DNA from 3 places in the Micromonospora sp. NPDC051543 genome. Region 1 is predicted to be linked to each of the others. Evidence: riboswitches for the same ligand, from Rfam matches in the RefSeq annotation. Region 1 holds a riboswitch; each other region holds the start of a gene.

The links. Region 1 has a riboswitch for cyclic di-AMP ahead of ACIA3K_RS03300 (coiled-coil domain-containing protein). Riboswitches for the same ligand answer to the same signal wherever they lie in the genome.
Region 2: another riboswitch for cyclic di-AMP. It lies ahead of ACIA3K_RS23275 (NlpC/P60 family protein); the one in region 1 lies ahead of ACIA3K_RS03300 (coiled-coil domain-containing protein).
Region 3: another riboswitch for cyclic di-AMP. It lies ahead of ACIA3K_RS16565 (C39 family peptidase); the one in region 1 lies ahead of ACIA3K_RS03300 (coiled-coil domain-containing protein).

Annotation. Positions count from the first base shown of each region.
Region 1 is NZ_JBITDT010000002.1:65,193-69,357, reverse strand. Features, by position in the region: gene ACIA3K_RS03310 (HelD family protein) at 1-1,198, shown strand, start outside; gene ACIA3K_RS03305 (cation diffusion facilitator family transporter) at 1,305-2,222, shown strand; cyclic di-AMP (ydaO/yuaA leader) riboswitch at 2,335-2,466, shown strand; gene ACIA3K_RS03300 (coiled-coil domain-containing protein) at 2,472-3,545, shown strand; gene ACIA3K_RS03295 (hypothetical protein) at 3,639-4,127, shown strand.
Region 2 is NZ_JBITDT010000012.1:271,790-275,954, reverse strand. Features, by position in the region: gene ACIA3K_RS23285 (pyridoxamine 5'-phosphate oxidase family protein) at 1-1, opposite strand, end outside; gene dcd (dCTP deaminase) at 79-657, shown strand; gene ACIA3K_RS23275 (NlpC/P60 family protein) at 717-1,694, opposite strand; cyclic di-AMP (ydaO/yuaA leader) riboswitch at 1,770-1,905, opposite strand; gene ACIA3K_RS23270 (N-acetylmuramoyl-L-alanine amidase) at 2,141-4,096, shown strand; gene ACIA3K_RS23265 (NlpC/P60 family protein) at 4,155-4,165, opposite strand, start outside.
Region 3 is NZ_JBITDT010000008.1:131,925-136,089, forward strand. Features, by position in the region: gene ACIA3K_RS16555 (CDP-glycerol glycerophosphotransferase family protein) at 1-559, shown strand, start outside; gene ACIA3K_RS16560 (alpha/beta fold hydrolase) at 564-1,310, opposite strand; gene ACIA3K_RS16565 (C39 family peptidase) at 1,445-2,293, opposite strand; cyclic di-AMP (ydaO/yuaA leader) riboswitch at 2,528-2,668, opposite strand; gene ACIA3K_RS16570 (hypothetical protein) at 2,954-3,724, opposite strand; gene ACIA3K_RS16575 (acyltransferase family protein) at 3,801-4,165, opposite strand, start outside.

The DNA of each region.
Region 1 (4,165 bases):
GCTGCGGCTGCTCTACCGGGGCGGGCTGCTGCGGTTGGACCGTCGCGAGCTGGACGCGATCCGGGACCGCGCGCTGCACCGGGGCGCCCGGCGTAACGAGGTTCGCCGCGCCGGGTTCGACGGTGTCTTCGCCGCGCTGTGGGCGCAGGCCCGGCGCGTGAACATCGGCCGGCTGCCCGAGCAGCGGGCCTTCGAGGACGAGATCGCGGAGCGGCCGGAGTTCCGGGAGTTCCTCAAGGCCTGGTGGCCACGCCTGCACCCCCGGCACGTGCTCGGCTGGCTGGCTCGACCGGATCGGCTGCGCCGGTACGCCGGCGGGATCCTCTCCGGCGCGGAGATCCGGCTGCTCGGCACGGCGTACCGGAGTCTGGATTCCGAGGGCCTGACCATCGCGGACGTGGCGTTGCTCGACGAGCTGGACGCGCTGCTCGGCAAGCCGGTGAAACCGGCGCGGGCCCGGCGCGACCCGTTCCAGCTCGCGGGCGGCGTTCGTGAGCTGAGCACCGCGGCCGACCGGCAGCGGGCCGCCCGCGCGGCGGCCCGGGAGCGGCCGGAGGACTACCGGGAGTACGCGCACGTGGTCGTCGACGAGGCGCAGGACGTCTCGCCGATGCAGTGGCGGATGATCGGTCGGCGTGGGCGGTTGGCCTCGTGGACGGTGGTGGGCGACCCGGCGCAGACCGCCTGGACCGGTGACCCCGAGGAGCTGACCCGCTCCCGCGACCAGGCGCTGGGCCGGCGCAAACGGCACGAGTTCACGCTCACCACCAACTACCGCAACTCGGCGGAGATCTTCGCGGTGGCGGCAGCGGAGATCCGCCGGCTCTATCCGGACCTGCCCCTGCCGAGGGCCGTCCGCTCCACCGGCGTCGACCCGGTCGAGCTGGTGGTGCCGCTCGCCGGGCTCCAGGCCGCGGCCGTGCAGGCGGCCGCCGGCCTGCTGGGCGAGGTCGACGGCACGGTCGGGGTGATCACGCCGGTCACCCGCCGCGACGAGGTCGCCGGTTGGCTCGACGCGCTCGGCGCGACGCGCTTGCAGGTGGTGACCAGCCTGGAGGCCAAGGGCATGGAGTACGACGGAGTCGTGCTGGTAGCCCCCAGCGAGATCCGGGCCGATCCGGGCTCCGGCGTACGCACGCTCTACGTGGCGCTCTCGCGCGCCACCCAGCGGCTCACCACCGTCGACCCGACCGGCTGACCGTCGCGTTGGCGCGCCCGTGGGCCGACCCTCGCCCTACACTTGCACACATAGCGATGTGAGCATACATTTGACCGGGTCCCGGGCGGCGTCGGAGGGTGGTTTCGTGGGAGCAGGACATGACCACCACCACGGGTCGGTCGCCAACGCCGCCCACCAGCATCGGGGACGGCTCTGGGCGGCCTTCGGACTGCTCGCTGCCCTGATGGTGGTCGAGGCCGTGACCGCCTTCCACACCGGCTCACTGGCCCTGCTGTCCGACGCCGGGCACATGTTCACCGACGTGCTCGGCATCGGGATGGCGCTCGCCGCGATCACCGCCACGCGGCGGGCCACCGGCGACCCGCAGCGCACCTTCGGGCTCTACCGACTCGAAGTGCTCGCCGCGCTGGCCAACGCCGTCCTGCTCTCCGGCGTGGCGATCTACGTGGTGATCGAGGCGATCGGCCGGTTCGGTAATCCGCACCAGGTGCTCAGCGGTCCGATGCTCACGGTGGCCGTCCTCGGACTGCTCGCGAACGTGGTCGCCTTCGGGCTGCTGCGCGCCGGCGCCCGGGAGAGCATCAACCTCCAGGGCGCCTACCTGGAGGTGCTGGGCGACCTGCTCGGCTCGCTCGGCGTGATCGGCGCTGCGCTGCTGATCGCCGTCACCGACTGGTGGTGGGCCGATCCGCTGGTCGCGGTCGCGATCGGCGTGTTCATCCTGCCGCGCACCTGGCGGCTGGGGCGGGCCGCCGTACGCATCCTCGTGCAGGCCGCCCCGGAACACCTCCAGGTCACCGCCGTGCACGACCGACTGGCCGCGGTGCCCGGCGTGGTCGAGGTGCACGACCTGCACGTCTGGACGCTCACCTCGGGCATGGAGGTGGCCTCCGCACACCTGACCATGGCGCCCGGCGCGGAGGTCGGCGCGGTGCTCACCGCGGCGCGTACCGCCCTGCGGGACGACTTCCGCATCGAGCACGCCACGCTGCAGACCGAACCCGGCGCCGCCCCGGGCGCCTGCGGTTCCGTCGAGTGGTGACCATCATCCTTCGTGGCCGCGCAGGCACCTTCCGTCACAACGGCTGCACAGACCCCACCAGCACCGGTAGGCTCTGTCCCGGCCACCACCCGGCGGCGCCTCCCGGCGCCGGTGGCGGCCGTCGCCTAATCGCCCGACAGGGCGAACCGGGGAACCATGTTCCTGGGGTGCATCCGCGTCAGCGGTAGGGATCTTCCGTCCCGAACCCGTCAGCTAACCCGGTCGGCGGCTGACGGAAGGACATGCGTAGTGGCACCAGCACGACCACCCGCCGCCCGGCTTACGGCACTGATCGTCATGATGGTCACCCTCAGCGTCGCGCTTCCGGTCGGCGCCGCCACCGCCGCTCCCCCCGGCGGCCTGCGGGCCGCCGCCGCCCCCGACGGCGACGAGGAGGGTGGTACGCCGGCGCTACGGGCCCAGCTCGAGGCGGCCAGCAAGGGCTACCTGGACGCGAAGCGCGCGCTGGACACCTCCGTCCAGCGGCAACAGCAGCTCGCGGTCAAGCTCAAGACCACCGAGGCCGAGATGACCGTACGCAACGGCAAGGTCGGCGAGATCGCCGGCGTCGCGTACCGCACCGGCCGACTCAGCACCGTCTCGGCCCTGCTCAACAGCAACACCCCCGAGGGGTTCATGGACCGGGCGGCCGCCCTCGACGTGGTGGCCGCCAACGAGGACCGGGTGCTGCGCGACCTGCAGTCCACCCGCGATGAGGCGAACCGCACCCGCGTCGCCCTCGACGGCGAGATCCGGGAGCAACGTAAGCAGGTCGAGGTGATGGCCAAGCGCAAGGAGCAGGCCGAGCGGGCCCTGACCGTCGCCAACGACAAGGCACGCGCCACCGCCGCCGACACCGACACCGGCTCCAACCGTGGCACCTCCACCGCCAACGCTCAACCCGCCCCCCGCAACTCCGACGGCTCCTGGCCGTCCGAGTCGTGCAGCATCAACGACCCCACGCCGGCCAGCGGCTGCATCACCCCCCGCACCCTGCACGCGCTCAACCAGGCCAAGGCCGCCGGCTTCACCCGGTACGTCTCCTGTCACCGCAACGGCGGCTCGGGTGAGCACCCCAAGGGCCGGGCCTGCGACTTCGCCGCGCAGAAGGGTGGCTTCGGCGGGATCGCCAGCGGCGGCGACAAGACGTACGGCAACAACCTGGCCGCCTACTTCATCCGCAACGCCGACCGGCTCGCGGTGCTCTACGTGATCTGGTTCAAGCAGATCTGGCTGCCCAGCAGCGGCTGGAAGTCGTACAGCGGGGGGAACGGCGACCCCTCCAGCGACCACACCAACCACGTGCACCTGTCGGTGTACTGAGCACCGACGCCGTCCGGGGTACGTCAGCGGGCGTACCCCGGACGTCGTCGCTGGTCGGACGACCATGCGGGGTCCAGCCCGGAGCATTCGGGTATGCCGCGAATCGCGCCCCGCACCCGCAAGGCCCTGCTCACCCTGCACCTGGTCACGTCTCTCGGCTGGCTCGGGGCGGACCTGGTGCTGCTCACCCTCGGCATCGCGGCACAGCGCGGGGCCGACCCGGCGGTGGTCTACCCGGTCGCCGGGCTCGTGGGCACCGTGCTCTTCGCGCCGCTGAGCGTGCTCGTGTGGCTCGTCGGTGTCGCCAGCGCGCTGCTCACCCCCTGGGGCCTGCTGCGCTACCGCTGGGTGGTGATCAAGCTCGTGATCACCACGGTGATGGTCGGGCTGGTGCTGTTCCTGCTCACCCCGAACCTGCGGCACGCCGGCGCGCTGGGTGCCGCGCTACCCGCGCGGGACCGCGCCGACCTGGTGATCGCGCCCGCGGTGTCGACCAGTCTCATGATCATCGCAACGGTGCTGTCGACGTACAAACCCTGGGGACGCCGGTCCCCGCAGCCCCGCCGCCAGCGCGACGGGTAGCGGGACAAGGGCCTGGTCGCAGCTGTCCGCCCGGGGCG
Region 2 (4,165 bases), on a different contig from region 1:
TGCGAGCATTCTATCGAACAAATGTACGAGGAGCGACCTCGACACGCTGGTCACCGCCCACCTCGCTATGGTGGTCCGATGCTGCTCTCCGACCGTGACCTGGTCTCCGAGATCAAGGCCGGCACGCTGGGCCTGGAGCCGTTCGAGCCCACCCTGGTCCAACCCTCCAGCATCGACGTACGACTCGACCGGCTGTTCCGGGTCTTCAACAACCATCTCTACACCCACATCGATCCGGCCATGCAGCAGGACGACCTGACCTCGGTGGTCGAGGTGCCCGACGGCGAGCCGTTCGTGCTGCACCCGGGAGAGTTCGTGCTCGCCTCGACGCTGGAGGTGATCTCGCTCGGCGACCAGCTCGCCGGCCGACTGGAGGGGAAGAGCTCACTGGGTCGCCTCGGCCTGCTCACCCACTCCACCGCCGGGTTCATCGATCCGGGCTTCTCCGGGCACGTCACGCTGGAGCTGTCCAACGTGGCGAACCTGCCGATCACCCTCTGGCCGGGCATGAAGATCGGTCAGCTCTGCATCTTTCGGCTCTCGTCGCCGGCCGAGCACCCGTACGGCTCGGTGGTCTACGGGTCGCGTTACCAGGGTCAGCGGGGGCCGACGCCGAGTCGTTCCTGGCAGAACTGGCGCGCCTGGCCGACCCGTTAGGAGACGACGCAGGCCCGCCGCGAGCGGATCGCGACGGGCCTGACTGCGTCCCGCTCCGGTCAGCCGGGGCGGCCGTAGCTGTGGATGGGCCCGTCGTCGACCCTCTTCATCTTGACGGGCACACCGGCCTGGGAGGCGTGCACCACCCAGCCGTTGCCGACGTACATGCCGACGTGGTGGATGTCGCTGTAGTAGAAGACCAGGTCACCGGGGCGCAGGTCGCCCTTGCTGACGTTCTTGGTCACCCGGCTCTGCGCAGCGGCGTTGTGCGGCAGCGACACACCGGCCTTCGCCCAGGCGGCCAGCATCAGCCCGGAGCAGTCGTACGACTCCGGACCCTCGGCGCCCCACACGTACGGCTTGCCGATCTGGGCGCAGGCGAACTTGACCGCGATGCCGGCGCCGCCACCCGGGTAGCTGGCCGGGCAGGGCGCGGGACGCAGCGGACCGCCGCCGCCGCTGCCGTACACCTTGAGGCGCAGCTTCTGCAGCCGGTCGATCTCCTCGTTGATCTGCTTCTTCTTCGCCGCCAACTGGGCCTCGGTACGGGTCAGCTGGACGACCATCTCGTCCAGCGGCGCCTTCTGCCGGGCCAGCTCGTTGCGCAGGTCGGCGACCTGGCGGACGTCCTCCTGCTGGTTGTGGGCGAAGCGGTCGAGCATTTCGAGCTGACCGACCATCTCGCTGGGCGACCGGCTGCCGAGCATCGTGTTGACGGTCGACAGGTTCTCACCCATGTACGCGCGGACGGCCAGCGCGCTGACCTTGTCCATCGCGGCGTCGACCTGGCGCTCCAGCGGCCCGATGCGGGCGGCGAGCGCGTCGGCCTGCTTGCGCTTGAGGGCCAGGTCGGCCTGGGTGGCGTTGTGCCGCTCGATGATCGGTTCGAGCTTGTTCCAGTCCTCGTCGATCTGGCGTTCGATCTCGGCGACGGACGGATCGGCGTGGGCCACCGTGGCGCTGCCCGTCAGGACGACGGCGACGCCGACCAGGGCGGCGAGAGCGGTGGTGAAGCGGGACCAGCGTGTACGCGGCACGGTCGATGTCGGGTCGGCCGGAGCCGACCGTCCGGACGACGGCCGCGGGGCTTCAAGGGCCACCGGGTTCCGTACTCCTTCTTCCTGACCGCCTACCGGGTTAGCTGACGGGTTCGGGCGGGAAGTGGGCGCCCTACCGCAGGAACTGCGGATTCACCCCGAGGAACCTGGGTCCCCGGCTCGCTCGTGAGCGACTCGGCGGTGTCGGTCCGTTACCGCCCGGGGTGGGCAGACCTGCTACCGGGCCGACGAATGACCAGAGTAGAGACGGCCGTTACCGATCCGCAACCCGTGCGGCCGTGACACTCCGTACTGATTGCAGCGGGCCATCGAGCGGATGTGAAGATTTCCTTCTGTACGTTTCGAAACATGGAAAGGTATTGACGCGGACTCCCGGGCAGGACGAGGGTGACCGCACCGACACCAGTTCACATGTAGGGGGTTCGATGAAACGTCCGACCCTGCTCGCCGTCGCGCTCGTCACCGCCACGGCGGCCGTACCGCTGCCCGCCGGCCCGGCCACCGCGGCCCCCACCGCCGACCGCCAGCAGCAGTACGCCGCCGCCTCGACCGAGTACGGCGTACCCATCGACGTACTGCTCGGCGTCTCCTACCTGGAGTCCCGCTGGGACAGCAACGCCGGCACGCCGAGCACCAGCGGCGGCTACGGCCCGATGCACCTGACCGATGCCCGGCAGGTGGCCGCCCTACCCGGGCGCGGTCACCACGACGCCCCGGGAGAGGATCCGCGCGGCGACGAGTCCCGTCGTGCTCTCGCACCGACGCCCGCCACCGGGGACGCGCCGCCCAGCGCCGCGCTGCAGACCGTGGACGCCGCCGCCGCGCTCACCGGTGCCACCGCCGAGGCGCTGCGCACCGACCCGACGACGAACCTCCGGGGTGGGGCGGCGCTGTTGGCCGCGTACCAACGGGAGGTCGGCGCCCCGGTCGGAGCCGGCACCGACCCGGCCACCTGGTACGGCGCGGTGGCCCGCTATGCCGGCGCGGACAGCGCCGATGCGGCCGCGGCCTTCGCCGACGAGGTCTTCACCACGATCGGCGCCGGCGAGACGCGGGTGACCGACGACGGTCAGCGGGTCACGCTGCCGGCCCGGGCGGTACGACCCGAGCGGGCCTGGCTGGACCGACTGGGACTGCGGCGGCTCGCCCGCCCGGACGGGTTGGAGTGCCCGAGCACCGTGTCCTGCGAGTGGATCCCGGCACCCTACGCGGCGTTCGGCGACGGCGACTACGGCAACCACGACCTGTCCGACCGGCCCGCCCGGCAGAAGATCGAGTACATCGTCATCCACGACACCGAGGCGAGTTGGGCGACCACCCTGCAACTCGTCCAGGACCCGACCTACGTGAGCTGGCACTACTCGCTGCGGTCGGTGGACGGACAGATCGCCCAGCACGTCAAGACCAAGGACGTCGCCTGGCACGCCGGCAACTGGTACGTCAACGCCAAGGCGATCGGGCTGGAACACGAGGGCTTCGCCGCGCAGGGCACCTGGTACACGGAGGCGATGTACCGGACCTCGGCGAAGCTCGTGCGGCACCTCGCGCTGCGGCTGGGCATCCCGCTGGACCGCCAGCACATCATCGGCCACGACAACGTGCCCGGCACGACCGCGTCGACAGTCCGCGGGATGCACTGGGACCCGGGACCCTACTGGGACTGGACGCACTACTTCGACCTGCTGCACGCCCCCCGGCTGGACACCGGCACCCCGGCCACCGGGCTGGTCCGGATCGACCCCGACTACGCGACCAACCAGCCGGCGTTCACCGGATGCGTCACCCCGGGGACGCCGTGCGCGCCACGCGGATCCTCGTCGGTGGTGCTACGCACCGCACCGGCTCCGGACGCGCCGCTGGTCAACGACATCGCGCTGCGCCCCGACGGCACCCCGAACACGATGGACGTGTCGGACCACGGGGCCCGCGCGTCCGCCGGCCAGACGTACGCGCTGGCCGGTCGACAGGGCGACTGGACGGCCATCTGGTACCTCGGGCAGCGGGCGTGGTTCCACAACCCGGCGTCCGCGCCGACGGCCACCTGGACCGTCGGCATGGTGGTCACCCCGAAACCCGGCCGGGCCACGATCCCCGTCTACGGGCGGGCGTACCCGGAGCAGGCGGCCTACCCGGCCGGCGTGCCCTACCAGGCCATCTCACCGTTGCAGTACACCCTCGCCGCCGGCCAGCGGTACGCCGTCGGCGCGGTGCTGCCCGGCGAGTACTACCGGGCCAGCACGTTCGACGGCTCCTCGCCCGGCGACTGGACGGTGATCCGGGGCAAGAACCGGTACGCGCAGATCCAGTTCGGCCACCGCGTCATGTACGTCGACCTCGCCGACGTGCAGCTCCTGCCGTCACCGGTGGGCGCACCCCGCTGAGGAACCACGACGGCCCCCGGTCGAGGTGACCGGGGGCCGTCGTCGTGCGTGGTGCGGATCAGCCAGGTC
Region 3 (4,165 bases), on a different contig from region 1:
CTACTGCTCGCTGCCGGTGGCCGAGGAGCTGCTGCGGCGGCTGCTGGGGCGCGGCGCGACGGTGATTTTGCGGGCGCATCCGTACACGGCGCAGAACCCCGCGTCGGCACGCCAGTTGGGCCGGCTCACCGAACTGCTGGTCGCCGACCGCGCCCGCACCGGCCGGCAGCACGTGTTCGGTGCGGCCGCCCGGGAGCTGAGCCTGACCGAGTCCGTGAACCGCTCGGACGCGCTGGTCTCCGACGTCTCCGGGGTCATCTCCGACTATCTCTACTCCGGCAAGCCGTACGCCGTCACCGACATGGGCGGCGAGGGCGACCGGTTCACCGAGCGCTTCCCGCTGGCCGGCTCGGGTTACGTGCTGCGGCGCGACATGTCCAACGTGGACGCCGTGCTCACCGCCCTGCTGGACACCGACCCGCTGGCCGACGCCCGCTGGGTCACCCGCCGCCGCTACCTGGGGGACTTCCCGGCCGAGTCGTACGCCGAGGGTTTCCTGACCGCCGCCCGCCGCGAGCTGACCCCGGCCCGGGAACTACCCGCGCCCGCACCTGCCTGACCGATCAACGGTACGGGTCCAGCAACCTCAGCACGGCCGCCGGATCCTCCAGGTGCGCGTTGTGCCCGAGACCGGGCAGCGTGACGACCGGTACGCCGTACTCCTTGAGCTGCGCGTCCGTGACCATCGGGTCGTGCTCCCCGCGGGCCAGCACCACCGGCACGTCGGTCGCCGCCAGCAGCGCGGCCAGGTCGGGCGCGCCGACGGCGAACGCGGCGTCGTCCATCGCGAGCCGCCACCGGCCGTCGACCTGACGCAGCCCGGCGTCGACCATCGGGTGGTCCGGGAGGACCAGACCGGTGAGGCCGGCGACCCGCAGATAGCGGCGGGCGGCCTCGGTGCGACTGGTGAACCAGCCCACCGGGCGGGCGGCGAGGTCCACGGCGCGGGCCAGCTCGGCCGGCGTCCAGACGGCCTTGATGCCCAAGCCCACCACCGCGTCCACCGGCAGGCCGGCGGCGCGGGCCGCCAGCGCCAGGCCGACCACGCCACCGAGCGAGTGCCCGAGCACGACGATGCGGTCGTCGGAGGCCAGGCCCTGCGCGACCCGCTGGGCGAAACCCTCGAAGGAGTACGACGACAGCGGCGCCGACCAACCGTGACCGGCGAGATCGGGCGCCAGCCACCGGCCGGGCCAGTGCTGCTCCAGAAGTGGCGCCCAGGGCAGCCACACGTCACCCGTCGCCCCCATGCCGTGCAGCAGCAACAGGATCGGCTCACGGCCAGCCTGACCACCCGATTCATCCACCACGGCCGCAGTCTCCCACGGTTCGTGGCCCGGTACGAGAGGCGTTCACCCGCGTCGCGCCCCGACACGGGAACGCCGCGGGCGCCGGCCCCTCGTGGGAGACGGCGCCCGCGGCGTCGTGGGGTGTCGCGCGTTGGTCAGGCGGAGTAACCCCGGGTGGCGATCCAGTTCGCCAGGTCGATCGTGGTGATCCAGTAGGCCGGGTCGGCGGCGTTCGCCGAGTCGGCGATCCGCACGGTACGACCGTTGTCCTTGTAGCCGACGACGGCGATGTAGTGCCCACCGCCGTAGGAGTGGTAGCCGCCCTCGGTGTCGATGGCGTCGCCGGCGACGTTGGCCACCACGCCGCGGCCATCGGTGATGGCCTTGACGACGTCGGCCTGAAGACGGTCCATCTGGGCCGGGCTGGGCGTGCCCGCGAACATGCGGGTGCGGTACGGGGAGCCCTTCACCTCGGCGTTGAGCACGCGGGTGGTGTCCTCGGCCGAGTTGGTGCCCATCTCGGTGGTGCCCAACTCGGCGCCGAGCTCCTCCTGGGTGCGGTCGATGCCGCTGGCGCTGAGCGCGTTGCGGGTGGCCGCCGGGCCGCAGTTGTAGTAGGTGTTCTGTGCCTCGTAGTCGTAGTCGAGCACCTTCGTCGCGGGTGGCTTCGGAGGCGTCGGCTTCCGGGTGACGTCCGGGTTGCTCGTGGCCTTGGCGGCGGGGGACGCGGTGCTGGTCGCCGGGGCGGCGGTGCTCGGTGCGACGCTCGCCGACGGAGCCGCGGACCGGAGCTCGCCACGGGAGGCGACGGTGTCACTGCGCATCTCGGCGATGGTGGTCGGGGTGCGCGAGCCGGCCGGGGCGTCGTCGGCGCCGGCGACCAGAGCGCCGGCGGTGGTGGCGATCGCGAGGGCCGCAGCGGAGGCGGCGACGATCTGGTACGGGCGCTCGGTCGCGAGGCGACGGAGCTGGCGCTTCAGGGTGTGCTTCACGAGGTCCTCCACGGTTCACAGGGAGAGCGGCACACCGGGGCCCGACCGGCATCCGGGCAGGCGTCAGCGCGCGGGCGGTGGCCCGCGGATGATGAACCGCTCAGGGGAACGCCCGGCGCGGCCGGGCGGGAAGTGCGGTGACCCGGGGGGGTCAGCTCACCGTCACGAGGCGGATGAGCGGGGACACCGCGTCGCCGTGGAGGCGGAGGAACAACAGGGGGATCGAGGGGTGCTGCACGAGGATGGAACTCCTTCCGTCACCGCCTACCGGGTTAGCTGACGGATTCGGGCGGGAAGATCGCCCTACCGCGGGCCGTGGCTCGCGGATTCACCCCGGACTTACTGTGGGTCCCCGGTTCGTTGATCACGATTGAGCGGGTCGGCACGGCGTCGCCTCCTGCGATCGGTAACCGCACCGGACGGGACGACAGTACTGGCCGGTGCGCACTCTGCCAAGCCGCGCCCACCTGCGTAAACATCGATTGGCCCAGCAATTTCTGCGCGTTTTGCCGCTGACGTGACTCGATGGGACAACGGGTTCCGCCGGCACCTGTGGGCGACAACCGGACAGGCGGCCGACAACGCCGCCACAATCGCGGGCACAATGGCCGTCGATGACGCCGACCGCCCGATTTCCGCTGCCGGTGACCCGCCTCACATAACAGATCGGGCTCAACCGGCCCGGGCCGGACGCCAGCGTGCCACGAGGGCCGTACGCGACGGCCGCGTCGCGGTGCGCCGGGAGAGCGCTGGGCTCGGCCGGCACCGTACCGCCGCAACGTACGCCTCCTGGGCGAGGACGCGCGCCGACTCGGCGGCCACCTCGGCGTCCCGCCAGGACGACCGCTCCCGCTCGGCGGCCGTCCGGTGCTCGGCCAGCCTCGCGTCCCGGATCGCCCGGATGAGCAGCGTCTCCTGCTCGACCGGGTGCCGGCGGGGGTCCCAGCCGCGCCGATGCCCGAACACGTCGCCGAGCTGAGCCATGGTCAACTCCCCCCGCCAGTGCGCCGCCATGGCGGCACGGTGCAGATAGCGCTCCCGGGCCGCGTACTCGGCGGGGGTGTGCGGGGTACGCGGCGTCGGCAACGCCCCGGCACCGGCGACCCGACGGGCGGCGGTGTCCGCCTCGTCGTACGCCGTCCAGGCCCGCTGCGCCTCGTCCTGAGCGACCAGCCAGTCAGCACGCCGCCGTCGGGCGGTCCGCGCCGCCCGGGTGGCGGCCACGGCCACCTCCTCGGCGTACCGGCGCAGGTCGGCCATCTCGGCGACGGCCACCTCGCGGGCGGTGGGTGTCGGCGGCGTGGGGTCGGCCGCGGGCGAGTCCCGCTCCGGACGGGCCACCAGGACGGCGAGGACCGTCAGCGCCAGTAGGAACAGGGCCGACCAGATGGCGGCGGCCTGGGGCACCTCGGTCAGGAACTGGTAGAAGACGACGGTTTCCATGATCGACACCTCGGCATGAGCACCGCGCCACCCACCACAGGGGACAGGTGAGCGCGACCGGGAGCACGTCCTCACGCTACCGTCGGGACCACCCGGACGCATCGGCGACGGGCGTGTCGGCCCGCGCCGCGCCGACCCCGTCCGCGTCACCACCTACGGTCTCCGGGGTGCGCTGATGAGGAACGAGCGGCGGGCGGCCCGGGCGGCGTGGCGCGAGCCGGCGCATCATCGGTATCTCCACGAAGCGGTGCAGCAGCCCGGCGAGGACCAGGTTCACGAGCAGGAATCCGAGCACCACCGCCGGGCCCCGCCAACCCCGGAAGCCGGTCCCCCAGTCGCCGCTGAGCCGGAGCACGCTCGTCATCACCAGGACGTGCACCAGGTAGAAGGCGAACGAGACCTCACCGAGCCAGACCAGCGGGCGTGAGCGCCACGGCGAGC